Regions from separate parts of the Priestia sp. TRN 1309 genome, predicted to be linked through region 3. Evidence: riboswitches for the same ligand, from Rfam matches in the RefSeq annotation. Region 3 holds a riboswitch; each other region holds the start of a gene.

Region 1 (7,783 bases), on a different contig from region 3:
ATTGGAAGCTGGTTCACCACGTAGCACCAGGTGAGATTTTAGCTCAGCGCGTTTTTTGGTCTTTTATTTTTATGCTTATTCTTTTATTAATGACAAAGAAATGGCGTACATACATTACGTTTATAAAAGAAATAGTGAAAAAACCATCCTTATTCTGGTCCCTTTTTACTGCGTCTGTACTTATTAGTGCAAATTGGGGCATTTTTATGTGGGCTGTCATTAATGGAAAAATAGTAGAAGCGAGCCTTGGACAATATATTAATCCCCTAACAAGTGTTTTATTAGGTGTTATTTTCTTAAAAGAGAGATTAAGCGGGGCTCAAATTTTTGCATTTATACTAGCAGGAATCGGCGTCTTAACGCTTAGTCTTCATTATGGTGTGGTTCCTTGGATTTCGCTTAGCTTAGCTGTTACCTTCGGATTATATGGTTTGGCAAAGAAAAAGATTAAAGCTGATTCAACGATTGGATTAACTCTTGAAACGATGGTCATCTCCCCTATTGCATTAGCATACATAGGCTACCTTACATTTCAATCACACTTGCAGTTTTTTGATTCTTTTTCAACAAGTCTTTTATTAATGGGCAGTGGAGTAGTTACAGCTTTACCACTCCTATTATTCACAAAAAGTGCTAAAAAAGTATCATTATCAATGCTTGGTATTCTTCAATATATTTCACCAACCTTGTCTTTGCTAGCAGGAGTCATTCTATACCATGAATCGCTAACAAAAGCTCATGTTATTGCTTTTAGTTTTATTTGGTTAGCTCTTATTGTTTATACGTTCTCATCTATTACTAAATGGGGGAACAGAAAACAAATAAGAAATAAAGTGGAGGCTTAACAGAATCATACACTCTCTTACGTATTATTTTTAAACAAAATAGGCTGGGAGGAGCATTATTTATGAAACGCATTATTGACTCGCATATTCATCTAGATCAATATGAACAGAAAAGCTGGAAAGACATAGTTGAGCAGGATCCTTCGTTACAAGCGCTTATTTCTGTATCTTCTACATTACACTCTTGCCAACTTAATCAAAAAATCAGCAAGTTATATTCCTGCGTGAAACCTGCCTACGGATTTCACCCTGAACAAATGCTGCCTTCTTCAAATGAATTAGCGGAGCTGTTTGCCTGGATTGATCAAAACAATGAAGAAATGATCGCTGTTGGGGAGGTTGGTCTACCTTATTACTTAAGTCAGACCTATACTCTTTCTCTAGAGCCCTATTTGGAGCTGCTTGAAGCTTTTATTATTCATTCAAAAAAATGGGGGAAACCGTTAATTCTTCACGCTGTATATGAAGATGCTGAGATCGTGTGCGACTTACTAGAAAAACATTCTGTGCCTAAAGCTCACTTCCACTGGTTCAAAGGAGCTAAAAAAACCGTTGAACGAATGAAAAACAACGGCTACTATATTTCCGTTACACCTGATATTGTATATAAACCTAAAATCCAAGCGCTTGCCACAGATTACCCTCTTGACTACTTGATGGTCGAAACAGATGGTCCGTGGCCATTTGAAGGACATTTTCAAAACCAGACAACGGTTCCATCAATGATGCATCAGTCCGTTCAGGAAATAGCACGTCTCAAAAGGGTTTCTGTAACGGAGACATATGATTTTTTATATCGAAATACAGCTCATTTTTATAATCTCTCCACATAAAAAGCCTTTCCCTAAGGAAAGGCTTTTTATATCTAAATTCGTTTCACAAGTTTTACGATCAGCACAATCACTGCAATGACAAGAAGAATGTGAATGATGCCGCCGCCAATATGAAAAACTAATCCTAATAACCAAAAAATAAATAAAAGTCCAATAATCGTCCACAACATAATTTTTTCTCCTTTTTTATATGTAGTATTTGTTATAATTTTATATTTCCCTAAATGTGCATAAATAAACGCATTTCATATACATCTTTTCACTAAAGAAGGTTCACATAATGTACAAAAAGCAATCATGTTCTCTGTGGTAAAATAAGTATGTAATCTTATTTAATTTAAGCGGAGATGATTAACTATGACATGGATTGTATTACTTTCCATCATTCTTGTAAGTGCACTCAAAATATTAATAACGTGTCTTCCAACTCCAGTGGTCAAATGGCTTATGACTAAATTTCAATTACACCCAACACTTGATGATCAAAACGCTACTGTCACAGTTGATGGGAAACATTTAGAAGGCAAAGACAAAATGCAAGTGATTGATTATTTTAATAAAGCAACATTTTTAAAACAATATTATGTCCATGAAGGAAATAAGGACTATTATAAACACCTAGAAGACAGTGAAACTCCACTTGTTATCGATACGAAAAAAGGGAAAAACGCTGTTCGACTATGCGTATATAGCTATCATGATCATGTCGACGTCGTGAAACAATATAAAAAGAAGATTATCGCCTACAGCCTTCTGTCTGATCACCTTCAAAAGCAGTCCATAACAGCTGACCTAGCTTAAACCAGTCGCCTACAAGGCGGCTTTTTTAGTTTTTAGGTTTAGTTTGAAGTTACCTTATTTAAAAATACCAAACTTTAACATTAATTCTAATGCTATAACATAAATTAATAGAATTTTCTAAATTTTTAAGAGGTGATGGATAATGCTTTCTTTGTTAGGGTTTGGAATGATTGCTACTTTTCTTTCTTTTCAAGTGGGCCTTTGGGACAACTATTATCATGACAATTACAGCCATTTTAACGAACGCTGTTTCCCTTTAGACTTCTACTATAAAAAAAGGAAGCCGACTACCATAAGGCAATCGGCTCACACATGTAGGATATTGATTTAACACTAACAAAGTACAACACAACACTAGTAATTATATAATATATTTCATTATTTTGAAAGCGATTTCATATATATTTTTAAAAATATTTTGTTACTTGTTTTTTATAGAAAAAAACCACGTTTCAGCCAATTCGAAACGTGGTTCTTTTCTGTAAGGACTTGCCCTACAGGCTATAAATGTAAGTTACGTTCATTATAGCATGAGCCCATATACAGATTCCATGGTAATTACTGTATGATCTCGTTACGTTACGACTCGTTGTATTTTTCTGTCCATGTGCAGCGTATTCCATGGTTCGTCCTGTTCAGCTAGCCTTTTGATAAAGCCTTGTGAAGCCCAAAAAGGAATAGCGCCAGGTAAGAAAGGATGAGTATGCAGATACAGCGTGTCATAAAAATGACTTTGGGCAAATTGTTCAACTGCTTTTAACAGCTGCTGTCCAATGCCTAGACGCCGGTACGCTGGATCGACATAGCATTTTACAACCTCAGCTGCAGTTCTATGTTCATATCGCTCTTTTAATGCATGAAACCGTCCATCGTAAGCGTATAAACCAATGGTTCCAATTACTTGTTGATTTTCCGTAACAGCTGCAAAAAAAGCAGCGTCTTTCGCTTGAACGTAATGTTCATTAAAATGAAGCAAATCCACAGGAAGCTGATTTTTTTCCAGCATAGGAAATAGCTCATTCCGCATATTCATGACAAACTGAATCACTTCAGCATCCTTTTCTTTTACTTCTTTAATTTGATACATTTGTACTTCTTGCACGTTTACTGTCACATCCTTTTAACGATCATTGTATACTTTTTCTTTTCTCTGCTTATGCTGCAATGTTAACTACGGCGTTACGTCTAAATGCTGAGTCAGCATATAATACTCGCTTGGATTTGTTGTCCAGTTTTTCACTTTTTGATTATAAGCAACAACAATGTTTGGATGTACAATCGATGACGTCAGCATTTTTCTATTAATCAAAGCGGTTGCTTGTTTGGCTAACTGATCTCGTTTTGCGTCATCTACTGTTGAATTTAACTGTTCTATCATTTTTGTTAGCGTATCATCATTAATCCGGCTGGCATTTAAACCACCGCCGGGCAAATAGTTCGTACTTAAATAATAGCTGGCATCTCCTCTAGGTGCTGTGATAAGGCTGTACAATGCTAAATCCCAATCATCTTTTGCCATTACATATTCATCGCTATCTTCAACTAGGTGAATCTTAATAGTAATTCCTAACTCTTTGGCATTAGACTGTATAAGCTGAGCAATTAAAGGCAGTTCTGGCAAAGAACTATATGTGACAAGAGAGAGCGATAGTGGCTTTCCATTTTTGATTGCTTTGTCATTTTTGATTTGATAGCCTGCTTTCTCTAAATATTTTTTAGCAGATGTCATACCTCTTTGCTCATTAGCAGTACTATCAGCAAAAGGTAATTGGGGTAAAAATGGACCTCGAGCCGCTGCCGCTTGATTGTTCATGATGCTGCTAACAATTTCTTTTCGGTTCAATAAGGTATCGATAGCTTTTCTTACATTTTCGTCTTTTAATGCGTCATTAGTTTGATTGTAAAGCAATAAATGGGTGCGCACACTAGGTACTCCACTTACTTTAAAAGACGGATCTGTTTGTAAAGTGCCCAAGCTTTCTAAAGGCGGGCGATAAATAATATCGGCTGTTCCAGATTGAAGAGCAGCAACTCGCGCATTAGCATCTTCGTTAAATCCAAAGATCGCACTTTTCAATTTCACTTTTCCACCCCAATAATTTTCATATCTTTCTAATTTTACTTGATTTCCTTGATCAAAAGACAAGACGCGAAATGGACCCGTACCAATGGGCTTCTTAGCTATATTAGAAGCATCAACATCTATAATAGCTGTATTTGGATGCACTAATTCAGAAGGAAATTTAGGCATTGTTTCTTTTAATGTAATTGTCAGCGCATGACTGTTCGCTTTCATTTCTTTAATATTTAAAGCGTTTTTCATCGCATAACTTTGGTCTATCGTTCTTTGAAGAGAAGACTTAACGGCATTTGCATTCAGCGCTTTTCCATTTTGAAACGTGATGTTCTTTCTTATCATAAATGTCCATGTAAGGCCGTTATCTTTCGTTTCCCACTTTTCAGCAAGCCAAGGCTTTATTTTTAAATCGTCGTTGATTTTAACAAGCGTCTCCCCTACTCCCCCACGAACTGCTGTATAATTATCGTCCGTATGAGGATCAAGCGTTGCAGATGTAAAATTAAATAAAAACGTCACACTTTTATCCGTTTTCTTTCTTTCTTTTATACTTACGCTCTCTTCATTAGGAGCGCAAGCAGTGAGGCAAAGTAACACGAGAAATATCATAGATACAAGTTTTTTATTATTTATCATTCATTTTTCCACCTTCTATTTTAATACACAAAAAAAAGCACTTCTAAAAAGAAGTGCTTGCCTTCACAACAAATTCAGATAAACGTATCCCTTGTTTATCGTATTTTTGATTCTGCCAAAACACCTCCCTATCCTCGTAGGTTATTGTGTGCTGCGATTTATGGCAGGTCTCCTGGCTTCAAGTCATTGCCTTATACCGCCTTCCCGTCTCTAAATAGACAGTGGCTTTTTGACATAAGGCTCCTTGTTACAGTGGCGGGACCGCTCCGGATTTTCACCGGATTCCCTTTTAAGGCAATTGAAAAACAATTGCCACCATAAAAGCTGGTTATTTAATTTAGTAGCGTGCTCTTGAAACTCTAGAAGTGGAAGCTGATGGTGAAATATCTTCATCATCAAATCCAGTGGCAATAACGGTTACCATCATTTCGTCCTTTAAATCTTCATTAATCACAGATCCAAAAATCATATTTAAGTCCTGATCAGAAGCGGACGTGACAATATCTGCTGCTTCCTGTACTTCGTAAAGACTCAGGCTGCTGCCGCTCGTAATGTTCAGCAGCACGCCTCTTGCTCCATCAATCGATGCATCTAGCAGCGGACTAGAAATCGCTTTTTTCGCTGCTTCAATTGCTCGATCTGATCCCGAAGCTCGTCCGATACCCATAAGCGCAAATCCTTGATTAGACATAATTGTTTTTACATCAGCAAAGTCAAGGTTAATCAGCCCCGGAACAGCGATTAAATCTGAAATACCTTGAATACCTTGGCGAAGAACATTATCTGCTTCACGGAATGCTTCAAGCATAGGTGTCTTTTTATCAACGATTTCAAGCAAGCGGTCGTTTGGAATGACAATAAGGGTATCTACCGATTCATTCATCGCAGTAATACCGCCTACTGCTTGCTTGGTACGTTTATTTCCTTCAAACTTGAAAGGGCGAGTAACTACTCCAATTGTTAAAGCATTTAGTTCACGGGCAATTTGGGCAATAACCGGAGCTGCTCCAGTACCAGTGCCTCCCCCCATGCCAGCTGTTACGAATACCATATCTGCGCCTTGCAGTACTTCTTGAATTTGCTCTCTGCTTTCTTCTGCAGCTTCTCTTCCTACTTCTGGATTAGCTCCTGCACCTAATCCTCGCGTTAATGCCGCACCAATCTGCATTTTCACATCTGCTTTAGATAAATTAAGCGCCTGAGCATCCGTATTAACGGCGATAAATTCTACCCCTTGTACACCATGTTCAATCATACGGTTAACGGTGTTATTTCCTCCACCGCCGACTCCAATTACTTTAATTCGCACTAATGGCGATACATCTGCATCAAATCCAAACATTCTAAGTTCCTCCTCAATGATCAAAATTACTTTCTCTTATTATCCGAAAAAACACGTGAAGAACCTTTTACTCCTATGTTTAACGCGTAACTGTTCTTTTGTTTTACAGATTTTATACATTTCTCTTTTAACCTTTAAATCTTTACATCTTTATGTAAAATTATTGTTGTTCTGAAGTTAGTACGCCGAACTCTTTTTTGGTTTTCCCACTCAAAACGGCATATAAGCTTATTGTATCATTCATTTGACAGATGTCTGTATTTAATTTTGAGTAAGATGTGACTAAGAGAATAATATTTTTATAGACAAAATGAGAAAAAGCCCTTAGAAATAAGGGCTTCTCTAGATAATAAACCATTTTATAATTTCCCAGTTAAGAATTGAGCTTCTCCCATACCAAAGCTCCAGTCAGCATTACCGTTTTCAACAATTGAAATCATAATGTCGCTTGGCTGAATTCCGCAGCTTTCTCCCAGCTCTTTTACAATTAATTTGTAAAGAGCTTGTTTTTGCTCTTCTGTTCGCTGTTTGCTCGTCACACTTATAATAACCAAATCCTTGCTTCTCTCAAAGCCAAGACCTGTATCTTCAATAATCATTTCATGAGCAGGATGCTGATGTACAATTTGATAACGATCGCGTTCTGGGACGCCAAAGGCTTCTAGCATCGCTCGATGAGTAGCGTCTAGTAATGCTTTTAACTCTTTTTCGTCTCTTCCTTCTATTACATCAAATCTAAGTAATGGCATACTAAGTAACCTCCAGCTTTTTGTCTAATGTATTATTGCTTTATCATATCACAACTATCATTTGTAAAAAAAAGATATGCTATTCACAATGTGCTCTCTAGTGAAAGAGACCTCAAACTCTTCAATAAAAGCTGAACCTAATAAAAAGAAATGAGCAGCATAACGACTCATTTCATTAGTACAAAAATATTTATAATAAGAGCTAAAATACATGCAGATACAATGGCAATGAGTACGTTCATCACAAGGTTTTGCGAGGATGTTTTAGCTTGTTTTTTCATATCAGCCCGACTCATCTGTTGCTTTTCATGATCACTTTTAGACATCACGTAGCCTCTCCTATTCATCAAAATGTCAGCAGTGTATAAATGATTTTTGAGAAACCTTGATCCAGTTCTTTTGTATAAACAGCAGCACATGCAGGTTATCATCAGTTATTTTAGCATGTTTTGTCAAATAAGTGGACTATGTAGCGCTTCAATTTAGTATTCACAGCCAAA
Region 2 (7,783 bases), on a different contig from region 3:
TTAATTCCGTTAGGCCAAAATTTGCTACAACGGCACTGAAAGCTGATAAAATGACAGCAATCAACTTATAAGAGACCTTTGGAAACAGCTTATGGAAAAAAGATGAACAAGATGTTACAAGACCTACACTTGTTGTTAAACAAGCAACGGTAATCATCAGACCTAAAAGAATTCCTCCGTAAGAGCCAAAGTAGTAATTTGATACTTCAGCCAAAACCGTACCTCCGTTATCAAGACGTCCAAGCTCTGATACGCTTGAAGCACCCATATAGGACAATGCGCTATAAATAAGAGCTAAAATAACGGCAGCGATAGCCGTAGCTTTTGCACAAATTGTAATAATTTGTCGGTTGGTTTTTGCCCCTTTTTCTTTAATTGCATTAATAATAATAATTCCAAAAACAAATGATGCTAATGTATCCATTGTTAAGTAGCCTTCTTGGAAGCCTTTGAAAAATGAGTGTGTTGTATAAGCTTCGCTTGGTGCTTCGAACTTTCCAATTGGGTTCACAACGGCTACAACTACCAATATTCCAATAAACGTTAATTTAATAGGTGTTAAAACTTTTCCTACTAAATCGACAATTTTCGCAGGATTTAGCGAAAAAAAGCACGTAATCGTAAAGAAAATTACCGTGAAAATGATAAGGGGAAGGTGACCTGAATTTTCTGATAAAAAAGGCTTAACGCCAATTTCAAACGAAACACTTCCCGTTCTTGGCATTGCAAAAAGCGGTCCGATTGCCAAGTATAAAATCGTAGTAAAGATAATACCGAAAGCTGGGTGTACGCGACTAGCTAAAGACTGCAGATCCTCTTTTCCGGAAAAACCAAATGCGAGAACGCCTAGCAGAGGCAGACCTACACCCGTTACTAAAAATCCAGCATTTGCTGACCAAATATTGCTTCCAGCAGACTGACCTAACATCGCAGGGAAAATTAAATTACCTGCGCCGAAGAATAGGGCAAAAAGCATAAAGCCAATAACCACTATAAATGAAAAAGGAACTTTGTTTGACACATTAAAACCTCCAAAATTATAAATGCTTTTTATTATCGTGTTGAATAATTAAAATTTTCAGAATTTTATATTCGAATAATAAAAATAAACATGTATCGTATTATACTAACCTAAAATGCATATTTCAATATAAAATTTTATTTTTTTTATTTATTCGCTGAAATAGCAAAAATAGAAAAATACTTAGCAAAAAAATCTCAGTGTACAACAATTATTTGATATGATAAAACAGAACCGTAGCTTTTAAAAATTTGCATGTGCGGCCTTACATCTTTATTAGTAAAGAACTGTTTACATAAGGTGCTGTAAGGATGTATATTTATACACGGTTCGTTGAACCGCATATGCTCGATAGGTGAAAGTCAACTGTGCGAAAGGAGCAAGAAAGTGAAAAGGTTAGGTCTAGCAACTCAGATTCTAATTGGACTGATCTTAGGCGTAGCTGTAGGTGCTATCTTTTACGGAAGCGATACGGCCATTTCTATTTTACAGCCAATTGGAGACATATTTATTCATTTAATTAAGATGATTGTCGTACCGATCGTGATTTCAGCATTAATCGTAGCGGTCGCAGGAGTAGGCGATATCAAAAAATTAGGTAAGCTTGGCGGAAAAACAATTCTTTATTTTGAAATTGTTACAACCATTGCGATTGTAGTGGGGATTATTGCCGCTAACTTATTCCACCCTGGTGCAGGGGTTGATATGGGACATATTGCAAAAAGCGATATTTCTCAATATGAGGCAACGGCAAAAACGTCTGAAAGTACAGGGATTGCTCAGGAGCTTCTTCATATTGTTCCGACAAACGTCTTTCAGTCGGTAGCAGAAGGCGATCTTTTACCAATCATTTTATTTTCCGTACTGTTTGGTGTAGGCGTAGCTTCGATTGGACAGAGAGGAAAACCTGTTTTAGCCTTTTTTGAAGGCGTCTTGGATGCAATGTTTTGGGTAACTAATTTGGTGATGAAATTTGCTCCAGTAGGTGTATTTGCACTTATTGGTGTTAATATTATAAAGTTTGGTGTCGGATCACTTATTCCATTAGGGAAATTAGTGTTCGCCGTTTACTTCACCATGATTTTCTTTGTGCTTGTGGTTCTTGGAATTATTGCTAAAATGGCTGGAACAAGCATGTTTACGCTCATAAAAGTGTTAAAAGACGAGCTGCTTCTTGCTTTTACAACAGCAAGTTCAGAAGCCGTTTTACCATCTCTTATCAAAAAGATGGAAGACTTCGGCTGTTCTAAATCGGTTACATCGTTTGTTATTCCAACAGGCTACACGTTTAATTTAGATGGTTCAACCATTTATCAGGCGCTGGCATCGCTGTTTATTGCTCAAATGTACGGCATTGACCTTTCCATTATGGATCAAATTCAGCTCCTTCTTGTGCTAATGTTAACCTCAAAAGGGATGGCTGGTGTACCAGGGGCATCGTTTGTAGTTGTACTTGCTACGCTTGAATCTATGGGCTTCCCTCTTGAAGGCATGGCATTTATTGCAGGAATTGACCGCATTCTTGATATGATGCGTACCACAGTTAACGTAGTAGGAAATGCTTTAGCTGCAATTGTAATGTCCAAGTCTGAAGGCGAGTTTGATAAGCAAAAATCATTAAATTACACAAATGAATTAAAGAAATCAAACATAGCTTAAAACAAAAAAGCCGGGCAGCTGCCTGGCTTTTTTGTTTGGAGCTGCCTGTTATCTTTTTTGAAACATATGGTAAAATAAAAGAAATGAGAGACAAAGGAAGTGTCATAATGACGGAAACTGTTCAGTTAATTAAAAAGCTTGTTTCGATTCCCAGTCCTTCTGGAAATACAGAAAAGGTGATTTCATTTGTCGAAGACTATGTAAAAGAGCTAAATATTCAAACGTATCGCAATCGAAAAGGAGGCTTAGTCGCTACTATTCCCGGTAAAGATACGGATCATCACCGCATGCTGACGGCTCATGTCGATACATTAGGTGCTATGGTAAAAGAAATCAAACCGAGTGGACGTCTGAAAATCGACTTGATTGGAGGGTTCCGCTACAATTCCATTGAAGGAGAATATTGTGAAATCGAAACGTCAGCAGGAGAAGTATTTACAGGGACCATCCTTATGCATCAAACATCTGTTCATGTGTATAAAGATGCAGGTAAAGCTGAGCGAAATCAAGATAATATAGAAATTCGATTGGATGAAAAAGTACATAGCGCAGAAGATGTTCGCAGTCTTGGAATTGAAGTCGGCGACTTTGTTTCGTTTGATCCTCGTGTAGAAATAACAAAAAGCGGTTTTATTAAATCTCGTCATCTCGATGATAAAGCAAGCGTAGCTTTATTGCTTCAGCTCATGAAAACAATTCAAGAAGAGCAGATCGAACTGCCATACACTACGCACTTTCTTATTTCAAATAATGAAGAAATTGGATACGGAGGAAATTCTAATATTACGCCTCAAACGGTAGAATACTTAGCGGTTGATATGGGTGCCATGGGAGATGGACAATCTACTGATGAATACACCGTGTCTATTTGTGTAAAAGATTCAAGCGGCCCATATCATTACGGTTTGAGAAAGCATTTGGTGGAGCTAGCTAAGCAGCATGATATTCAGTACAAATTAGATATTTATCCGTTTTACGGATCAGATGCTTCTGCTGCTATTCGTGCCGGGCATGACATCGTACACGGCTTAATTGGTCCAGGAATTGATTCTTCTCATGCGTTTGAGAGAACGCATCAAGATTCATTAAACCATACGTACAAGCTTCTTTACCACTATGTGCAATCGAACATGGTTCTGCTTTAAGAAAGGAATATTTAATTAGTGTATTTTTATGCAAAACAAAGAGCAGGACGGGACTGTGATGTCTGTACTTTCCTTTCCTAAAAAAGAAGCCGGCTGTCCGGCTTCTTTTTTTAATAAATACTATATATTTTTTTACTGGTGAAGCAACAGTTGGTAAAAAAAGCACCTTTTTTAAAGAGGTATAATACGGCTTAAACCTTTTGTACATTTTGTTCATTTACAGAAGTTAAAATGTTTTTAAATTTTTAAAAGTTTCTTGTGACAAGTTTTGTAGAATGGGTTTTCAAAAGGATAGGGTTTCGTCATAATGTGGATATAGCGATCACTACAATAATCGGAGGCGAATCTTTTCATGTGGGTACTGACGGTATATGCTGGAAAAGAAATGAAAATGTTTGAATTTGAAACTGAAACGCAGGCGAGAGAAGCTTTTGCAAAAACAAATGGCTGTAAAGTTCTTTCAGAAGTCGTGTATTATAATGATCCTCATTTAACATTAGTAGCTATATAATGAAAAAACAAGAGCTGACTTTATGCTCTTGTTTTTTTATAGCTTCTTGTATCTTACGAAAAGAATAGAGTTGAAATAAAAAAAAATGTACGCTATGATATGGTAGTTACTTCTATTATTCTGATAGTTTAAAAGGTTCATATATATCAAACAGCAACAGTAAAGATGCCAAGAAGGCTTAATAGGGAAACTGGTGAAAGACCAGTACTGCCCCCGCAACTGTAAGTGTGGACGAACGAGTATAACCACTGTGGAAAAATCACGGGAAGGTTCTCAAGTAGAATGATACACAAGTCAGGAGACCTGTCTTTATTGTGAAGTTTCTATTTCTCCGGGGAGCGGGAAGGGAAACGTTGGCTTAAAGTGGCATTCGTGTACACTTTTATTCTGACGTTTTACCCGCTCGCATATTAGCGAAGCGGGTTTTTCTCGTAGCACAAAACTACATATCGTGCAAAAAAGGTGCGCAATGTTCACATTGCGTTAAATGGGAAGTCTGGTGTGAAGCCAGCGCGGTACCCGCCACTGTGAAGAGGAGCTGATTGCATATGCCACTGTATTCGGGAAGGCGCAATCAAGTGATGAATCGAAGTCAGGAAACCAGCCTTTTTCTAATGCGAAGCTTACCCTACGGGATATAGGTGGAAGTGCAAAAACTTAGTTTGAATTTTTCTGCGCCTCTATCATTGATAGAGGCGTTTTTTTAGTAAAGGAGCGAATAAGTGTGACGACGTGGAACTTAAATGGAACAAAACATCACGTATTGATTTGTAATGGAAGCAGCTGTATGAGAAAAGGTGGAGAAGAAGCCACGCAAGCTATTCGAAATAAAGTGACTGAACTGAATCTAGATGAAGCGGTTCACACAACCCGTACGCGCTGTAACGGAAGATGCAAAGATGCTCCTGTAGCTATCGTGTACCCTTCAGGAGATTGGTACAAGCAGGTCACTGAAAACGTAGCTCATCGAATTGTTGAAGAACATTTAGCAGGAGGCTGCAGTATAAAGGAATCACTTATTTATGAATATGATCAAAACGGTTTTGTTTCTCCGGAAAAGAGTGACTCCATAGAAGGAATTGACAAAGTAAAAAGTAACGCATAAAGGAGGAGCTAGCATGAAAGGTAAACTGTTAGTTATTGGATTCGGCCCAGGAAGCTTTGAACATATTACACAGCGAGCAAGAGAAGCCATTCAAGAAAGTGATATGATCATTGGTTATAAAACCTATGTGGAATTAATTCAAGGACTATTAACGAATCAGCAAATTATTAGTACAGGAATGACCGAAGAAGTAAGCCGTGCACAAGAAGCCGTAAAGCAAGCTGAAGCGGGAAAAACCGTGGCGGTCATTTCAAGCGGAGATGCAGGAGTATACGGAATGGCCGGCCTTGTGTATGAAGTGTTGATTGAAAAAGGATGGAAAAAAGAAACGGGCGTAGAGCTGGAAGTGATTCCTGGCATTTCGGCTATTAATTCATGCGCATCCCTCCTTGGGGCGCCCGTGATGCATGATGCCTGTACGATTAGTTTAAGTGACCACCTTACGCCTTGGGAGTTAATCGAAAAACGAATCGAAGCAGCTGCACAAGCAGATTTTGTAGTAGCTTTTTATAATCCGAAAAGCGGAAGACGCACAAGACAAATTGTGGAAGCGCAAAGGATTTTATTAAAATACCGTTCCCCCGATACGCCTGTTGGTCTTGTGAAAAGCGCTTATCGTGACCGTGAAGAAGTGGTAATGACCAATTTAAAAGACATGTTAAATCATGAAATAGGCATGCTGACTACCGTTGTTGTCGGAAATTCATCTACGTTCTTTTACGATGACTTAATGATTACACCGCGCGGGTATCAGCGTAAATATACCCTCAACCAAACAGAGCAGCCGCTAAGACCGCATCAGCGACTTCGAAAAGAAGCAGAACCATGGGCTCTTGATCAAGAGGAGACTGTAAAGCAAACGGCTTCAGCTATTGAAGATGTTCAGAACACAAAAGAAGAAAAAGCAGCTTCACGAGCTCTGGCAGAAGAAGCGCTTCAAGCAATTTTAGGTGAAACTACTTCACCGGTCGTACACCAGCCAATTGAGTCTATTTTTGAAGTGGCAGTTAGTCCAGGGCTTGCAAATAAGAAGTTTACGCCCGTTCAAATGACAACACTAGCAGAAGTTGTTGGTGAAAAAGGTACGATGGAGTATACGCCTGACCATCAAATCAAACTGCAAATTCCAACGGCTCAGCCAGATGTGATTATTAAAAAGCTCCAATCAGCTTCCTTTTTACTATCTCCAGTCGGAGACGTGTTTACAATTAAAGCGTGTGATTTTTGTGATGGAGAAAAAAGTGACGCCATCCCGCATACGGAACAATTACAAAAGCGTCTCGGTGGAATGGACATGCCAAAAGAGCTGAAGCTTGGTATTAATGGATGCGGTATGGCCTGTTACGGTGCTGTTCAAGAAGATATCGGCATTGTCTACAGAAAAGGTGCGTTTGACTTATTTTTAGGGGCTAAAACGGTTGGACGAAACGCCCATTCAGGTCAAATTGTGGCGGAAGGCATAGCGCCCGATGACATTGTTGAAATAGTGGAGAACATTGTCCATGAATATAAAGAAAAAGGTCATCCAAATGAGCGGTTTCATAAATTCTTTAAGCGTGTGAAGAATGTTTATGGATTCGACTATCAAGATATAACACCAAAAATAAAAGTAGAACCAGCTCCGTGTGGAGATTAAAAATGGGAGGGCATTATATGAAATCAGTTTTATTTGTCGGTCATGGAAGTAGAGATCCTGAAGGGAACGATCAAATTCGCGAGTTTATCTCGACTATGAAGCATGATTGGGACCCATCTATTTTAGTAGAAACGTGTTTTCTAGAGTTTGAACGTCCGAATGTAAGTCAAGGCATTGATACATGTGTGGCAAAAGGAGCGACAGATGTAGTTGTAGTTCCAATTATGCTCTTGCCAGCTGGCCACTCAAAAATACATATTCCGGCGGCTATAGATGAAGCTAAGGAAAAATATCTACACGTAAACTTCGTGTACGGACGTCCCATTGGCGTTCATGAAGAAGCCCTTGAAATTTTAAAAACGAGATTACAAGAATCAGGAGAAAATTTAGAAACTCCAGCTGAAGACACGGCTGTTATTGTCTTAGGGCGAGGAGGAAGCGATCCTGATGCAAACAGTGATTTATATAAAATTACGCGCCTTCTTTGGGAAAAAACAAACTACAAAATCGTCGAAACTTCTTTTATGGGCGTGACCGCTCCACTGATTGATGAAGGAGTGGAACGATGTTTAAAACTGGGCGCTAAAAAAGTGGTTATTCTCCCGTATTTCTTATTTACAGGAGTACTAATTAAGCGTTTGGAAGAAATGGTGAAGCAGTATAAAATGCAGCATGAAAACATTGAGTTTAAGCTAGCCGGCTATTT
Region 3 (7,783 bases):
CATAGTCCGATACGGCTGGAACACCGTATTTCCCCATGTACGTTTCGTTTGCTTTTTCTCCAACTAAATGTACTTCTGCTCCTTCTTCGCGAAGACGCATCACTGGATACCATAGTTCTAGATCTTCAAAGTCTGCACTAACAAGCGCAATAACTCTTTTATTTTCTAAGCGCATCGTAACACCTCCGCCATCAGTATAGCATGTTGGAGAATAAGATTGAAAATAAGGAACTAAATTGTACATAATTAAAGGATTTTTCAAGTGCCCTTCAGAAATTTTTTGTATGCCAAATGATCTAATTTTATATTTTTACTTGACTGGGGACAAACATCACACTACAATGTGTAGTGTGATGTTCATAATGTTGTAAAATTATCCAAATAAGAAAGACTTTATTTAATTGCTACATTTCTTTTTACGGGCTTTTACACTACATAATGTAGTGTTTTTCAAATACACTTAAAGGAGGAAGTAAAGTGAATAAAAACGTCGAAATTGGGTCGCTTATTATTCGTTTAGTATTAGGTTTTACATTTTTAGTACACGGCTTTCAAAAATGGCAAGGGGGAATTGAAAATACAGTAGGCTTCTTCGATAGCTTAGGAATCCCTGGTTTCATGGCATATATTGTGGCAACAATTGAACTTGTAGGTGGGGTTCTGATTATTCTTGGTCTAGCAACAAGAGTCGTAGCTGCTTTATTTGTGGCAGTTATGCTTGGCGCTATTTTTACAGCCAAGCTTAAAAGCGGATTCGTTGGCGGGTTTGAGTTTGATATTGCCTTAATTGCCATGTCTGCTCACTTATTTGTTGCAGGAAGCCAGTTCCTTGCTCTTGATAAAGTGGTATTTAAAAAGAAAGAAACTGCTTTTTCTCTTCAAGAAGAAAGCAGTAAATAAAAAAGAAAGCTTATACTCTCCCAATATAAGCTTTCAGGTTAGTCCCGCCGTTTGAGGCGGGCTTTTTTTATATTTGAAGCAGCAAATTCGCAAATAAAGAAGAACGCTCGGACAACGTATCAATTTGAATATGTTCATATTCTGCATGTATTCCTTTTCCGCATGCTCCTAATCCATCCAACGTGGGAATGCCAATAGCCGCTGTAAAATTGCCATCACTTCCGCCTCCAACAGCTGCTTCTTCTAATTTCATACCCAGTTTGGCCGCAATCGACTGAGCGCATTCAAATAACTCTTCCGTTTGTTTAGACTTAACCATTGGAGGACGGTTCATGCCTCCTGTTACTTCAATCTTAATCCCTTTTAAAATGGGCGTTAAATTCAAAATAATATCCGTCATACGTTTTGCTTCTTCTTCTGTAGAAACACGTAAATCCACGTGCGCTTCTGCATATTCCGGCACTACATTCGTACCGCTGCCTCCGGTAAATGTCCCAACGTTCACCGTTGTACCTTTTTCATAATCGGTTAAGCTCTGCAGAAAAATCACTTGGCGCGCTAGCTCTTCAATAGCATTGATTCCTTCTTTGTGGTGATTACCAGCGTGGGCTGCTCGTCCCCACACCTTTACGGTGAAAATCCCCGCTCCTTTGCGCGACGTTTTTAACGCACCTGAACCCGCCACCGCAGGTTCTGCTACTAGCACTGCTTCACTTCTTTGTGCTTCTTCTTCTATATATTTTTTAGAGGAAATTGATCCAATCTCTTCATCTGAATTGCAGAAAAACACAATTTTTTTATCCATTTCTAAGCCGAGCTCTTGAATCGCTTTAATTGCCCATATTGATTGCACAATGCCGCCTTTCATATCTAAAATTCCCGGACCATAAAGCTTGTTTCCTTCTGTTCTTAGACTCAGCCTTCCCTTTTCCCATACCGTGTCAAAGTGACCGATAATTAAAAGCTGCTTCTCTCCTTCTCCAATCGTAAATTTCAAGTGGTTTCCTACTTCTTTTTCTTCTATGATTTCATACCCTACGCCTAAACGCTTCTGAAACAGCTGCGTTAAATACATTCCACACTGATCCACTAACTCTTTACTGTAGGACGGTGATTCTTTTTTCACAAATCCAACTAAATCTTCGAGCATCTCTTGTTCATGTTCTTTTAAATAACTAAATACGCTTTGTTCTACCATTACCTGACTCAAATCAATTCCTCCTCCAAACAACCCCTGCTGCTTGTGCATTCATTGCTTTTATTTATCGTACGTATGAGTATGTTCTACGTTTCACATAACGACCTTAAATTATCCTTAATTATAATGGTTTTCAGACAATTTTCCATCCTTAAAATACAGATAATACTTTAACTTATTCATAACCGACCGAAAATAGCCATAAACTTCAACAAATTTATACAAAAAAGCTTCAATCTTCAACAGATTAAAGCTTTCATTTTATTAATTGACATTTATTTTGATATTTTTCCCTTTTGACTTCACACTTACAAAAACAAACATAGACACTAAAAAAACAAACAAAATAACGCCAACCATTTCAAAGTTTACTTCGGCCCATGGATTAAAGAAAGTGAATGCTAAGTAGAAGGACACCCCGTATGCGAGGATAACAATAACCCAGCCCATCAAGCGGGAAGCAGATTGCCCAAACTTACTCGATTCATTCACCATTTTATGTACAATCAGTGAATCGATTGTATCTGTCAGCATCATACCAAACATAAATACTAGTCCTAATAAAAGCGGCGTATATTTGCCTGCGTTCCCTACAGCTAGAGACCACACGGCCGTTTGACTGACCGTTTCAGCCGCTAGGGCAAACAGCGCTCCTACAAGAATAATTAAAAAAGGATTCGTTGTTCCTTTTGCGATTTTCGGAATAAACTTCCCTTTTAACCCGCTCACCTGAAACTCTTCTTCTTTGTTTTTAGTTCGAAGCAAATGATATGTGTTTAATGTCCCAATCAGAAAGAGAGAGATGATAGATACCCAAGATGCAAAATGATCGAAATATGCTGGAAACGTAAAATTCTTCATCACTACGCCCAGCACCCCGGCCGTGACGGCCACCATTCCTCCATGACCTAGTGAAAACAGCGTTCCGACCCACGGAGCAAAACGGCTGCCCATTCGCCAATTATATCGGGTCTGGCCATCAATAAAAGCTAAGTGATCTGCATCTAATCCGTGCCTGATTCCTAATAAAAAGACAAGTAAAAAAACTGATAAACCTTCCATTTCCTACACTCCTTTTTTTAAAATAAAACGTAAAAAAGCCTCAATTCTATAGAAATTGAGGATGTGTCGGCATATGAAAATAAACAGTAATTACTCACTGCGTACCTTGATACACCGCCTCTTTCCTAGAAGAGTCAAGTGTACAGAATAGGTAGGTCTCCTGGCTTGAGATCATCATTTTCTACCGCCTTCCCCGTTTTGAGTGACGATAAGATAGAAAACTCCCTGCTTACAGTGGCTGGACCGCTCGAGATTTGCACTCGATTCCCTGTTACCTCTTACGCTATGTAAGAGCACCTAAACTGTGCGAATGATTCATTTTCTTCCTCATTATACTAGTACTCCTTACAAATGAATAGAGAAAATTCAAATAAAAAAGCCCTGCTGAGCTTTACATGCTTAGCAGGGCTTTTTAAAGCAATTAAACTACTTCTACCGTTACGTCTACGTTGCCGCTGATTGCTTTTGAATACGGGCAGTATGAGTGGGCTAGGTCTACATATTTTTTAGCTGTTTCTAAATCTAAACCTTCGATATGAGCTTCAAGCGCTACAGCAATTTTCACTCCTTGATCAGCTTTATCTGGAAGCAGCTGAACCGTAGCTTTTACTTCACTGCTTTTAATTTCTACGTTATGTTTTTTCAACATAAATTCTAACGCGCTGTTGAAACAAGCACTGTATCCAGCTGCAAATAGCTGCTCTGGGTTTGTTGCTGTTGTTGCTTCTCCACCAAGCGCTGGAGGTGTTGCAACGTCTAAATTAAAGATATTATCTAAAGAATGAACTTCTCCTGTTCTTCCACCTGTGTTAACGACTGTCGTTTCATATAAAGCTTTCATGTATAAATCTCTCCTCTTTTTTAGTAATTTTATTAAAATTTTTTATTTATCGTTTCTGTAATTTAATTGTACACAATTCAATTTTAAAAAACAAGTGTTAAATACATTAAAAATTTTCCAATAAAAAAAGCCGCGTATATGCGACTTTTTCTTAATAATATTGAGACTGTTCGTCATAAGGTGATTTTCGAAAAATAGACAAGTTGGTAATAGCCCTCATCAGTTTCGTATTAAAAATAACATAATGAATAAACAGCGCCAGCACGCAGCCTAAAGCGGCTCCTGTTAACACATCGAATGGATAGTGAACGCCAACCCATACGCGTGAAAATGCAATGAGTGCACCCATGACAACCCACATGCGCCCTGAACGTTTGAAATGCAGCCAGATGGTAAAAGTGATAACTAATGCAGATGTAGCATGATCGCTTGGAAATGAAGAATTCGCGGCGTGATCAATAAGCTGATTCACGTGGTGAGAGATAAACGGACGATCTCGATAAGCAAATAAACTAATCACTTTATTGATAATGACTCCTGTGGCACAAGCACATAAAGCTTGAAATGCTACAACACGGCTGCCGTTTTTATTAATAAGTAAAAACAAGCCGAGTAAAACAATAAGTACATACTGGGCATAATCTGCAAAGAATACCATTAGCGAATCTACAAACTTCACATGCGAGGCGTACTGATTCACCGCATGGAAAATGGTATAGTCTACTGAATTAATAGCTGATAACATAATCGAAATCCTTTCTTATTTTTAAATGTCATTAGCTATCTTATCAGTTTCTTGGGAAAATGAACATGTTTTTGTCAGAGGCTTCCTAACTGGTATTTATAAATGACTTAGTCAGGCTGAGTGGTAAGCCAACAGATTTTTGCCCATTAACTTACCTGCGAATGATCCACGATGTTTTGTTGCAAAAAGATTTCTTCTAAAGAAGGCTCTTCTACGTGAATTTGATAAATATCGATACCGCATTGAATCAATTCGCGAATAATCAGAGGGATATTTCTCTCTTTTTGAAGCATCACTTTTGTGTACGTGTGATGGTATTCCACGTCCGGACTCACCGTACGGAAAAACTGTTGAATATATGCTTTATGACTGCTTGGGTAAGGATCATGTTTAATCATCACCGTTTTTTTCGCTTGGTATTGAAAACGCAGTTCTTCCATTGTCCCTTCTACTAAAATAACACCATTTTTCATAATCGCTACACGTGTACAAATCTTCTCAACTTCATTTAAATTATGAGACGTCATAAAAATTGTCTTGCCTTGATTTTGAAGTTCTCTTATTAATTCATGAATGTGGAGAGCAGATTCAATATCTACTCCAGAAGTTGGTTCATCTAAAAAGACAAGATCTGGGTCTGTTACAATCGCTTGAGCAATTCCTAACTTCTTTTTCATTCCAAATGAAAACTTTCCAACTTTCTGATGGTCATGTCCTTCTAATCCTACTTTCTTCAGTACATTACTACAGTGTTCTTTAGAAAAACGATGTCCGTTTATCTTTAAAAAATAGCGCAAATGATTGAGTGCCGTCATCTCATCATAAAAGGTAGCATAGTCAGGAAGCACGCCTATTTTCTTCTGAAGCTCTAAATCAATATCACTCTGTCCCAGCAGCGTAAATTCTCCCGCTGAAGGAAATGAAACGCCAGTAAGCATATTAATAAATGTAGACTTCCCTGCTCCGTTTCTCCCTAAAAATCCGTAAATTTCTCCTTGTGGTACCTGTAAATTAATACTGTTAACAATTGTTTTTGATCCATACTTTTTAGTTAATTTACTTGTTTCTATAGCATACATATTATACTTCTCTCCTTTTAAAACTCCAAAGTGCCGTACATAGACAAAGTGCTGCAAAAATAAGAAGAACCGTTAAATACCCTTTCTCCAACTTTAAATAGTAGTAAGGTGTCACATACTTAAACCATGCAATGTACGCTTTTGATGAAAATATGCTCCATACGCTCAGTACCGGTAAAACAATTGATAAAATAATTGATAAAAACATAGTATGAATTGGATTTGATAGTAAAGCTGAAAGCATTAAAACAGATGAAATGATACAAGTAGTGAATAGCAGGCACTCTAAAAATATATAAAAAGAAAAATGATGCGAAATAAAACCAATCAGTAGAAATGAAATAGAGATACAAACAAGCCAGAAACAACAAATTCCTAAGAATTTTCCTAGTACAATACGCTCTCTTGATGTTTTGGTAACTAAAAACCTGGCTGTTCTTGTTTTAATTTCTTGATTAATAACATTGTGAGAAAGACTTGAAATAAACAAGGGTCCGAATCCGAGAAGCATCACCAAAATTCCCCCGTTGGCTCCATCTCGAATCTGTGCGCTCGTCAGTTGACCTCCAAGTTGACTAACTAGATGGGCTATTCCATAGGAAGCACCGCATACGATTAAAATAACGATAATTGATTTAACACTTTTAAATAAGCTTTGAAACTCTTTTACACTAATGGCCCACATTTTTAAAATCTCCTTTTTACATAAGTTTGACTGCTATCATCCAACAAAAGGATGATTTATTCCCTCAGGTAAAGCTTTTTTCTCTTTGGGCTTTCCGTTCCAAGAAAAATTTGTCCATATGCGCAGCAGCTTTTCCACCGGTCCAGTTTGAAATTTTTGCACGTACATATAACTTCCGATAAGCTGAATTCCGTAAATACCTATGCAGACAAAAACCCCTGCAATCATTCCGAGCTTTCCGAAATAACCTAATCCATAACCATAAAAAATCGTCGTGCATATAACCGTTTGCATTAAATAATTACTAAGCGATATCCTGCCTACGCTTTCAAAAGCCTTCATCAAAAATGACTTTTCGTATTTCGCATATAGCCAAGCAAAGCCTGCAATATAACCAAGAGATAAGAGACTCCCACCTAACATATGTGTAGAACCAGCCCAATTAGCATCTGGCCATACGTACATAGTTCCTTTTAACAGCAAGCTAAGCGGAATCAACACGGCCGCCCAACGGCCATACTGTTTTTGATTAGCTGAAGCGTCGTAAAACCAATTTTTCTTCCCCGCATACATACCAAACAAAAACAAAGCACCCATTATAAATGGTGTAAACAAGAAGGCAAAAGCAAATTTATATCCTGCTATATTCATCGGATCAACGTTGTTGCGGTGGTCTTTAATTTGTTCATAAGTTCCACTTCCATACACATGAATCGTATCTTTTACGTATGTGGTGAGCGTTTGCTTATCACTAAGAAGATACATATTATCGTTTAATGAACCGTAACCGGCTGCTCCCGTAAGAACTAGTAAAATTGATGCCCATACCAACAGCGTTTTAGCTTTACGGTTTAAAAAGAAAACTAATAAAAATATCCCCATCATTCCGTAAAACGTAAGAATATCTCCTTCCCATAAAAGTACTCCATGCAGTAGACCAAACCCTAGAAGCAGAAGAAAGCGGCGAAAGAAATGCCTTTTTACTCCTAACTCCCTTCTTTCTAAGCTTTCTTTCATCTTCACCATTGAATAGCCAAATAAAAAAGTAAAGATTGGCATAAAACTTTCTTCTACGGCAACTTTTAAAAAAATATAGGCTGCTGAATCGCTTGGTGATAGGGAAAAGAGATGAATCATATCCTTTCCATAAATACCGTATTGAAAAATTAGCATATTCGCTAGTAAAATACCCAGCAAGCTAAATCCTCTCATACTATCAATTACTTTAACCCGCCTAAAATCATTACTCATCCTTTTAACTCCTTTACTATGT
Region 4 (7,783 bases), on a different contig from region 3:
TGGTGTATCTTACTATGTGCACACCGAGGGAAAAGGAGAGCCGCTGCTGCTTCTTCACGGCTTTACCGGTTCTTCTCAAACCTGGCGTACCTTTATGAAGAAATTCGTTAAAGACTATCAAGTGATTGCTGTTGATATTATTGGTCATGGCCAATCAGCAGCTCCGAAAGAAATCAAACCATATTCAATGGAAGCAGTTGTTGAAGCACTGCATGAGCTGCTTCAACAGCTATCTCTATCACAGGTGAATGTAATTGGATATTCGATGGGAGGAAGGCTTGCTCTCTCATTTGCTCAGCGATATCCACACCTTGTGAAAAAGTTGGTATTAGAAAGCGCATCGCCTGGTTTAAAAACGCGAGAAGAACAAAAGCTAAGAAAAGAAAAAGATGAGCAGCTGGCGAGCCGCATTGTGAAAAATGGAATTGAAGAATTTGTGAACTTTTGGGAGGAAATCCCTCTTTTTCGTTCTCAAAAGCAATTGCCTAGCTATGTTCAAGAAGCGGTGCGTCAAGAAAGACTTTCGCATACAGAAATCGGCCTTTCCAACAGTTTGAAAGGAATGGGAACAGGAGTCCAGCCGTCCCTTTGGAAGAAGCTGGACGATCTGTTGATGCCGATTTTGCTTATTACAGGAGAAGTAGATCAAAAGTTTTGTTTAATTTCCAAAGAAATGCAAACATTAATACCAAATGCTACTTCTAAAATTATTTTAGGGACAGGCCATGCAATTCACGTGGAACAACCCGAGATTTTTGGTAGAATAGTAAGTGAGTTCTTAGCTACTACATAATTAGGAGGAAATAAAGATGACAGTTGAATGGACATCAGTACGTCAGTATGAAGACATTTTATACGAAACATATAATGGAATCGCTAAAATTACGATTAACCGTCCGGAAGTGCACAATGCATTCCGTCCAAAAACAGTAATGGAATTGATCGATGCATTTGCTTATGCTCGTGACGATGCAAGCGTTGGAGTAATTGTATTAGCAGGTGCTGGGGATAAAGCATTTTGCTCAGGCGGAGACCAAAGAGTTCGCGGTCACGGCGGCTATGTAGGAGAAGATGAAATTCCACGTCTAAACGTTCTAGATTTACAGCGTTTAATTCGCGTAATTCCAAAGCCGGTTGTTGCAATGGTATCAGGCTATGCAATTGGTGGAGGCCACGTTCTTCACGTTGTATGTGACTTAACAATTGCAGCGGATAACGCAGTCTTTGGACAAACAGGTCCTAAAGTTGGAAGCTTCGATGCAGGATATGGCTCTGGTTACTTAGCTCGCATCGTAGGCCATAAGAAAGCGCGTGAGATCTGGTTCTTATGTCGTCAGTACAACGCTCAAGAAGCACTAGACATGGGATTAGTAAACACGGTCGTTCCATTAGAACAGCTTGAAGCTGAAACAATTCAATGGTGTGAAGAGATGTTAGAAAAAAGTCCAACCGCTCTTCGTTTCTTAAAAGCAGCATTTAATGCTGATACGGACGGCTTAGCTGGTATCCAGCAATTTGCGGGTGACGCAACGCTTCTTTATTACACAACGGACGAGGCAAAAGAAGGTCGCGATGCATTTAAGGAAAAACGCAATCCAGACTTCCAACAGTTCCCACGTTTCCCTTAAACAGCTGAAACAGCTTGGTGATTATCATCAGGCTGTTTTTTCAATTTGATTTAGTTAATTAGTATAAAAAGGAGAGAAATTTATGAGTGGCCAAACGATTCCTAATGGGCTTATGCAAAGAGCATATTTGACGCCAAACCGAGTGGCGGTAGAAACACCGCAAACGTTGCTTACTTTTCAAGAGCTTCATAAGCGTGTTCAAAAAGTAGCGCAGCAGCTTTCGTTTAACGGTGTAAAGCAAGGTGATACCATTGCTTTATGCATGAAAAACAGCGTGGAGTTTATTGAGATTTTACATGCGGTTTCTTATATTGGCGCTCGGGTGCTGCTCGTCAATACGCGTTTGACAAATGAAGAAATCAATTATCAGCTAACAGATGCAAACGTGTCGTTGCTTATTACGGATGAAGCATTTTTAACGAGAGAGTTCCAAAGTTCCATTACTCAGCTTCCTTTATCTTCTTTAAAAAGTTCTCCAGAAACAGAAACGTATTTTCAGAAAACGTGGAATCTCGAGGAGACGTTCACCATTATGTATACGTCTGGAACAACAGGTAATCCAAAAGGAGTGCTGCAGACATATGGAAATCACTGGTGGAGTTCTATTGGTTCAGCGCTTAATTTAGGATTAAATGAAAAAGACTGCTGGCTTATAGCGGTTCCTTTGTTTCATATTAGCGGATTATCCATTTTAATGCGGAGCGTCTTTTACGGAATGAAAATCATTTTAGAAGAACGATTTGAAGCAAGAGCGGTGAATGAAGCCATTGAAAACAAAGGAGTAACAATTATTTCGGTTGTCACTTCCATGCTATCGAATATGCTGGATGAATTAGCTGAACGTAAATATCCAAATACATTTCGCTGTATGCTTTTAGGAGGAGGACCCGCACCGCTTACTATTTTAGAGGCTTGTGTGAATAAAGAAATTCCTGTTTATCAAACGTATGGAATGACAGAAACATCTTCACAGTTCGTTACGCTTTCACCTGAAGATAGTTTGCGAAAACTGGGATCAGCAGGTAAACCATTATTTCCGTGTGCAATGAAAATTGTAGATGAGAATGGAAATGAAACACGTGAAGCAGGAGAAATCATTGTTAAAGGTCCAAATGTTACAAAAGGATATTTAAATAAACCTGAAGCTACTAAAAAAGCCCTTCAACAAGGCTGGTTCTATACAGGAGATATCGGGAAAGTGGATGAAGAAGGCTTTCTATATGTATTAGACAGACGCTCGGACCTTATTATTTCAGGTGGAGAAAATGTATATCCAGCTGAAATTGAAAATGTTTTGTTGAAGCATCCCGCTGTTAAAGAGGCCGGTGTAACGGGAGTAGCCGATGGAAAATGGGGACAAGTTCCTGCAGCATGCATTGTTATAAACGAAGACGTTTCAGATGAAGAGTTATCTTTACACATTCAACAATTTTTAGCAAAGTACAAACTTCCAAAGTATTTCGTTCGAGTAGAGGAGCTGCCGCGAACGGCCTCTAATAAAATCATACGCCGGAAGCTATCATCGTTCATACAGAAAGGAATTTAATCGATGATTATCAAAAAAGTACATCTTTATAAAATTGACATGAAGCTTCTTTCTCCTTTTTCAACAAGCTATGGTACGGTCCAGGATCGAGAATTGATTTTGCTTGAAGTAGAAGATGAAAAAGGATTTACAGGATGGGGAGAAGTCGTTGCTTTTTCATCTCCTTGGTATACGGAAGAAACGATTCAGACATGTTTTCATATGTTAGACGATTTTTTAATTCCTTCGCTTCTTCACCAGCAGCTTCAAAAACCAGAGGATGTTCAAAAGTTATTCAAACCTCTAAAGCGGAACAACATGGCTAAAGCAGCTTTGGACTGTGCTGTATGGGATTTGTATGCAAAGCGCCAAAATAAGCCCTTAGCTGAAGTAATTGGCGGAATAAGGCCTGCTGTAGAAGCTGGAGTGGTAGTTGGCTTAAATGATATTTCCATCATGAAAGAACAAATAAAGACTTATATGAAAGATGGTTATAAGCGCTTTAAAGTGAAAATTAAGCCAGGCGCTGACTATGAGCTACTGAAACAAATTCGAGATGAATTTCCAAGCATTCCTCTTATGGCTGATGCCAATTCAGCCTATACGTTAAGCGATAGTGATTCATTGAAAAAACTAGATGAATTGAATTTAATGATGATCGAACAGCCGTTAAGTTCGGATGATATCCTTGATCATCGATTATTACAAAAGCAAATGAAGACGCCGATTTGCTTAGATGAAAGTATTGTGAGCTATGAAGATGCACGTCATGCAATCGAACAAAAAAGCTGCAAGATTATCAATGTGAAAATCGGTCGAGTTGGCGGAATGTCTGTAGCAAAAAAAATTCATGATTTATGCGCCCTACATGGTGTAAGGCTTTGGGTTGGCGGAATGTTAGAAGCCGGGATTTCACGAGCTCATAACATCGCCCTTGCCACACTGCCTTCTTTCACGATACCAGGTGACATTTCTGCGTCGTCTCGCTATTGGGAAAAAGATATTATTAAGCCCGAAGTAGAGGTAGAAGCCGGAGTAATAAAGGTGAAGGAAAAACCGGGGATCGGATACGATATTGATAAAAAGTTTATCAAAACAATCACAGCATTTGAAAAAGAATACAAATAATTAAAAACCGTTTTTTATGAAAAACGGTTTTTTTATTGATGTTGGCAATGTTTAGTAGAAAAATAGGACAAATTTTTTAAAAAGAGCACATTGTTCCATCAAGCGTGTCAAAACATGTTATGATGGAGTAGTTTGATGAAAAAAGTCGAAGGATTTTATCGTAAAAAACAAAATTATTTTTGAAAATAGGTTGATAGTTTTCTAAGTTGTCCTATATAATGTGTTTATAACATAACACAATATGTTGTTTGTTAAACAATAATAAAATACTATATTTTGTGTTTTCCAGTGAAAAAGGTGTCTGATAAAAAGACTTAAAAGGGAATTTGGTGAAAATCCAAAGCTGTCCCCGCAACTGTGAATGCTGATGAAATAAGGAGATCCACTGTGAGTAAACATCATGGGAAGGCCTTAAAGTAAAAAGAAGCATAAGTCAGGAGACCTGCCTTTTTTATGTCGTTTTATCTTCTTCGGGAGGTGAGAGGGTAGAGCGAGGATTGAGAAAAGACTTAGTGTCTTCTTCTATCTTCGTTCTATTCGCTCACCGAGGTACGGTGAGCGATTTTTTATTTTGAAGTGAAGAGAGGAGCCATATTTATGGTGAATACATTAAAGCCTACAATTCTACATGAATTAACTGCATATATTGAACGTTTAAAAAAAGAATTTACGCAACTTGATTTTTCTTTGTATGAGGAAAAGGTTATTCAAACTGTTACAGTAAAGGAAAATATGACGGACGAAAAGGTTGCAAACGTACTAATTTTGGCAGCCCTAGAGCGTATTTCAATGGAAGAACCAGATTGGACGTACGTGGCGGCAGACGTCTACTTAAACGAACTATATCGAAAAGCAGCGGACAACCGAGGTTATGATAAAAAAGAGAAGTACGGTTCGTTTTATCAGCTTATTCAAGAACTAACAAAAATCGGCATTTATAATAAACAGCTATTAAAAACATATACAGAAGAAGAAATTAATGAAATTGCTTCAGTCATTATTCCTGAACGCGATCGTTTATTTACATACATTGGATTGCTGACATTAGCAGATCGCTATTTAGCGACATCACATGATAAGCGTGTATACGAATTACCGCAAGAACGTTTTCTTATCATTGCTATGACGCTGATGTCTCAAGAAAAGAAAGAAAATCGAACAGCATTAGTAAAAGAAGCGTACTGGGCGCTTTCTAGTCTATATATGACGGTTGCCACACCAACACTCTCAAACGCAGGAAAGAGCTACGGACAGCTATCTAGCTGCTTTATTGATACGATTGATGACAGCTTACGCGGTATTTATGATAGCAATACAGATTTGGCCACGCTTAGTAAAAATGGAGGCGGAATTGGTGTCTACCTCGGTCATATTAGAAGCCGAGGAAGTGATATAAAAGGTTTTAAAGGCGTATCATCAGGAACAATTCCATGGATGAAACAGCTAAATAATACGGCTGTAAGTGTCGATCAGCTAGGTCAACGACAAGGAGCTATTGCCGTATATTTAGACGTTTGGCATAAAGACATTTTTTCATTCTTAGACGCGCGTTTGAACAATGGTGATGAACGCCAGCGCACGCATGATTTATTCACTGGCGTATGTTTGCCAGATTTGTTTATGGAAAAAGTAGAAGCACGTGAAGACTGGCACTTATTCGATCCTCACGAAGTTCGTACGCTGATGGGCTACTCGTTAGAAGATTTTTATGATGAAGAAGAAGGCAGCGGTTCGTTCCGCACTCGTTACGCTGAGTGTGTAAACAATGAACAGCTTTCAAGAGAAACAGTGCCTGCTATTGAGATCTTCAAGCGCATTATGCTTTCGCAGCTTGAAACCGGAACTCCTTATATGTTCTATCGTGATACGGTTAACCGAGCTAATCAAAACCGACACGCGGGCATGATTTACTGCAGTAACTTATGTACAGAAATCACGCAAAACCAAAGTACAACGGTCGTAACAGAGGAAATTACGGAAGACGGAAAAATTATTATTACAAAGAATCCGGGCGATTTTGTTGTATGTAATCTTTCTTCTATTAACTTAGCGAGAGCCGTAACTGAAGATGTACTTGAACGTTTAATTCCAATTCAAGTACGCATGCTTGATAATGTTATTGAGTTAAATGATTTGCCGGTACTTCAAGCAAAGCTAACGAATCAAAAGTACCGCGCAGTAGGGCTTGGCACATTTGGCTGGAACCATTTGCTTGCCTTAAAGAAAATAGCATGGGAGACAGATGAAGCGGTAGCATATTGCGATGAATTGTATGAACAAATTTCTTACTTAACCGTGCAGGCAAGCATGAACTTAGCTAAAGAAAAAGGCGCATATCCATTATTTAAAGGCTCAGATTTTGAGTCAGGCGCTTATTTTGAAACACGTGAATACACGAGCGAAGCGTGGAGTGAACTGCGTAGCGAAGTTCAAAGCAATGGGATAAGAAATGGATATTTAATGGCTGTAGCACCTAATTCATCAACATCTATTATCGCGGGTTCTACGGCAAGTATTGATCCGATTTTCCGTAAGTTTTATTCAGAGGAAAAGAAAAACTATAAAATCCCAGTGACGGCACCAGATTTATCGCCAGCAACAAACTGGTATTATAAGTCCGTTTATTTAATTGATCAGCACTGGAGCATTAAGCAAAACGCCAAGCGCCAGCGTCATATTGATCAATCTATTTCATTCAATTTATATGTACAAAATGATATCCGAGCAAAAGAGCTGCTGGATCTTCATATGACGGCATGGAAAGAAAAATTAAAAACGACCTATTACGTACGTTCAACATCAAGTGAAGTCATTGAAGAATGTGAAAGCTGTCATAGTTAAAAGGAGTGAATAATTGATGACAAGCATGTTAAAACGAGAATTAATGAACGAAACAGCTCCGAACCGTTCGACAGGAATCATCAACGGCAAGAGCTCCAATATTCTAAACTGGGATGACGTCCGATTTTCATGGGCGTTCCCTAAATACAAGCGTATGCTAGCTAATTTCTGGACGCCGTTTGAAATTAATATGGGGCAAGATATTAAACAGTTCCCTCAGTTAACCGCTGACGAACAAGAGAGCTTTCTAAAAATTATTGGCCTGCTGGCGCTACTGGACAGTATTCAATCAGATTATGCTAGCAAAGTAGCTGACTATGTAACCGATTCTTCGATTAACGCTCTAATGATTATTTTAGCGCAGCAAGAAGTGGTTCATAATCATTCGTATTCATATGTTTTATCAAGTCTTGTACCAAAAGGAAAACAAGATGAAGTATTTGAATACTGGCGTACAGACGAAAAGCTTCGCGCACGAAATGACTTTATTACAAACGGATATAAAGCATTTAGCGAAGAAGCAACGGTTGAAAACTTTTTGAAGTCTATGGTATATGATGTTATTTTAGAAGGACTTTTCTTCTATAGCGGATTTGCGTTCTTCTATAATCTTGCGAGAAATCAAAAGATGGTGGCGACATCTACGATGATTAATTATATC

Evidence for each region. A riboswitch is a leader RNA that binds a small molecule or an ion and turns the genes downstream of it on or off. The one in region 3 is predicted to bind cobalamin.
Region 1: it holds a riboswitch for cobalamin, as region 3 does, so the genes downstream of both, nikA (nickel ABC transporter substrate-binding protein) here and ACRPLQ_RS23195 (sodium:proton antiporter) in region 3, are expected to answer to the same signal.
Region 2: it holds a riboswitch for cobalamin, as region 3 does, so the genes downstream of both, ACRPLQ_RS09655 ((2Fe-2S) ferredoxin domain-containing protein) here and ACRPLQ_RS23195 (sodium:proton antiporter) in region 3, are expected to answer to the same signal.
Region 4: it holds a riboswitch for cobalamin, as region 3 does, so the genes downstream of both, ACRPLQ_RS24435 (ribonucleoside-diphosphate reductase subunit alpha) here and ACRPLQ_RS23195 (sodium:proton antiporter) in region 3, are expected to answer to the same signal.

Annotation. Positions count from the first base shown of each region.
Region 1 covers NZ_JBOZGM010000008.1:32,575-40,357, reverse strand. Annotated here, with positions in the region: gene rarD (EamA family transporter RarD) at 1-845, shown strand, start outside; gene ACRPLQ_RS23855 (TatD family hydrolase) at 908-1,678, shown strand; gene ACRPLQ_RS23850 (lmo0937 family membrane protein) at 1,711-1,848, opposite strand; gene ACRPLQ_RS23845 (YfmQ family protein) at 2,036-2,479, shown strand; gene ACRPLQ_RS23840 (GNAT family N-acetyltransferase) at 3,054-3,581, opposite strand; gene nikA (nickel ABC transporter substrate-binding protein) at 3,651-5,192, opposite strand; cobalamin riboswitch at 5,337-5,527, opposite strand; gene ftsZ (cell division protein FtsZ) at 5,530-6,534, opposite strand; gene ACRPLQ_RS23825 (tautomerase family protein) at 6,894-7,283, opposite strand; gene ACRPLQ_RS23820 (hypothetical protein) at 7,451-7,609, opposite strand.
Region 2 covers NZ_JBOZGM010000002.1:462,604-470,386, forward strand. Annotated here, with positions in the region: gene brnQ (branched-chain amino acid transport system II carrier protein) at 1-1,021, opposite strand, end outside; gene ACRPLQ_RS09640 (cation:dicarboxylate symporter family transporter) at 1,409-2,680, shown strand; gene ACRPLQ_RS09645 (M42 family metallopeptidase) at 2,788-3,825, shown strand; gene ACRPLQ_RS09650 (hypothetical protein) at 4,178-4,336, shown strand; cobalamin riboswitch at 4,483-4,661, shown strand; cobalamin riboswitch at 4,780-4,959, shown strand; gene ACRPLQ_RS09655 ((2Fe-2S) ferredoxin domain-containing protein) at 5,061-5,441, shown strand; gene cobJ (precorrin-3B C(17)-methyltransferase) at 5,455-7,077, shown strand; gene ACRPLQ_RS09665 (sirohydrochlorin chelatase) at 7,095-7,783, shown strand, end outside.
Region 3 covers NZ_JBOZGM010000007.1:59,129-66,911, reverse strand. Annotated here, with positions in the region: gene ACRPLQ_RS23210 (type 1 glutamine amidotransferase domain-containing protein) at 1-175, opposite strand, end outside; gene ACRPLQ_RS23205 (DoxX family protein) at 478-900, shown strand; gene ACRPLQ_RS23200 (M20 family metallopeptidase) at 968-2,131, opposite strand; gene ACRPLQ_RS23195 (sodium:proton antiporter) at 2,363-3,160, opposite strand; cobalamin riboswitch at 3,294-3,476, opposite strand; gene ACRPLQ_RS23190 (organic hydroperoxide resistance protein) at 3,582-4,001, opposite strand; gene ACRPLQ_RS23185 (undecaprenyl-diphosphatase) at 4,153-4,746, opposite strand; gene ACRPLQ_RS23180 (ABC transporter ATP-binding protein) at 4,893-5,825, opposite strand; gene ACRPLQ_RS23175 (ABC transporter permease) at 5,827-6,510, opposite strand; gene ACRPLQ_RS23170 (DUF418 domain-containing protein) at 6,547-7,761, opposite strand.
Region 4 covers NZ_JBOZGM010000009.1:13,738-21,520, forward strand. Annotated here, with positions in the region: gene menH (2-succinyl-6-hydroxy-2,4-cyclohexadiene-1-carboxylate synthase) at 1-793, shown strand, start outside; gene menB (1,4-dihydroxy-2-naphthoyl-CoA synthase) at 810-1,628, shown strand; gene ACRPLQ_RS24425 (o-succinylbenzoate--CoA ligase) at 1,711-3,174, shown strand; gene menC (o-succinylbenzoate synthase) at 3,178-4,281, shown strand; cobalamin riboswitch at 4,560-4,745, shown strand; gene ACRPLQ_RS24435 (ribonucleoside-diphosphate reductase subunit alpha) at 4,879-7,122, shown strand; gene ACRPLQ_RS24440 (ribonucleotide-diphosphate reductase subunit beta) at 7,139-7,783, shown strand, end outside.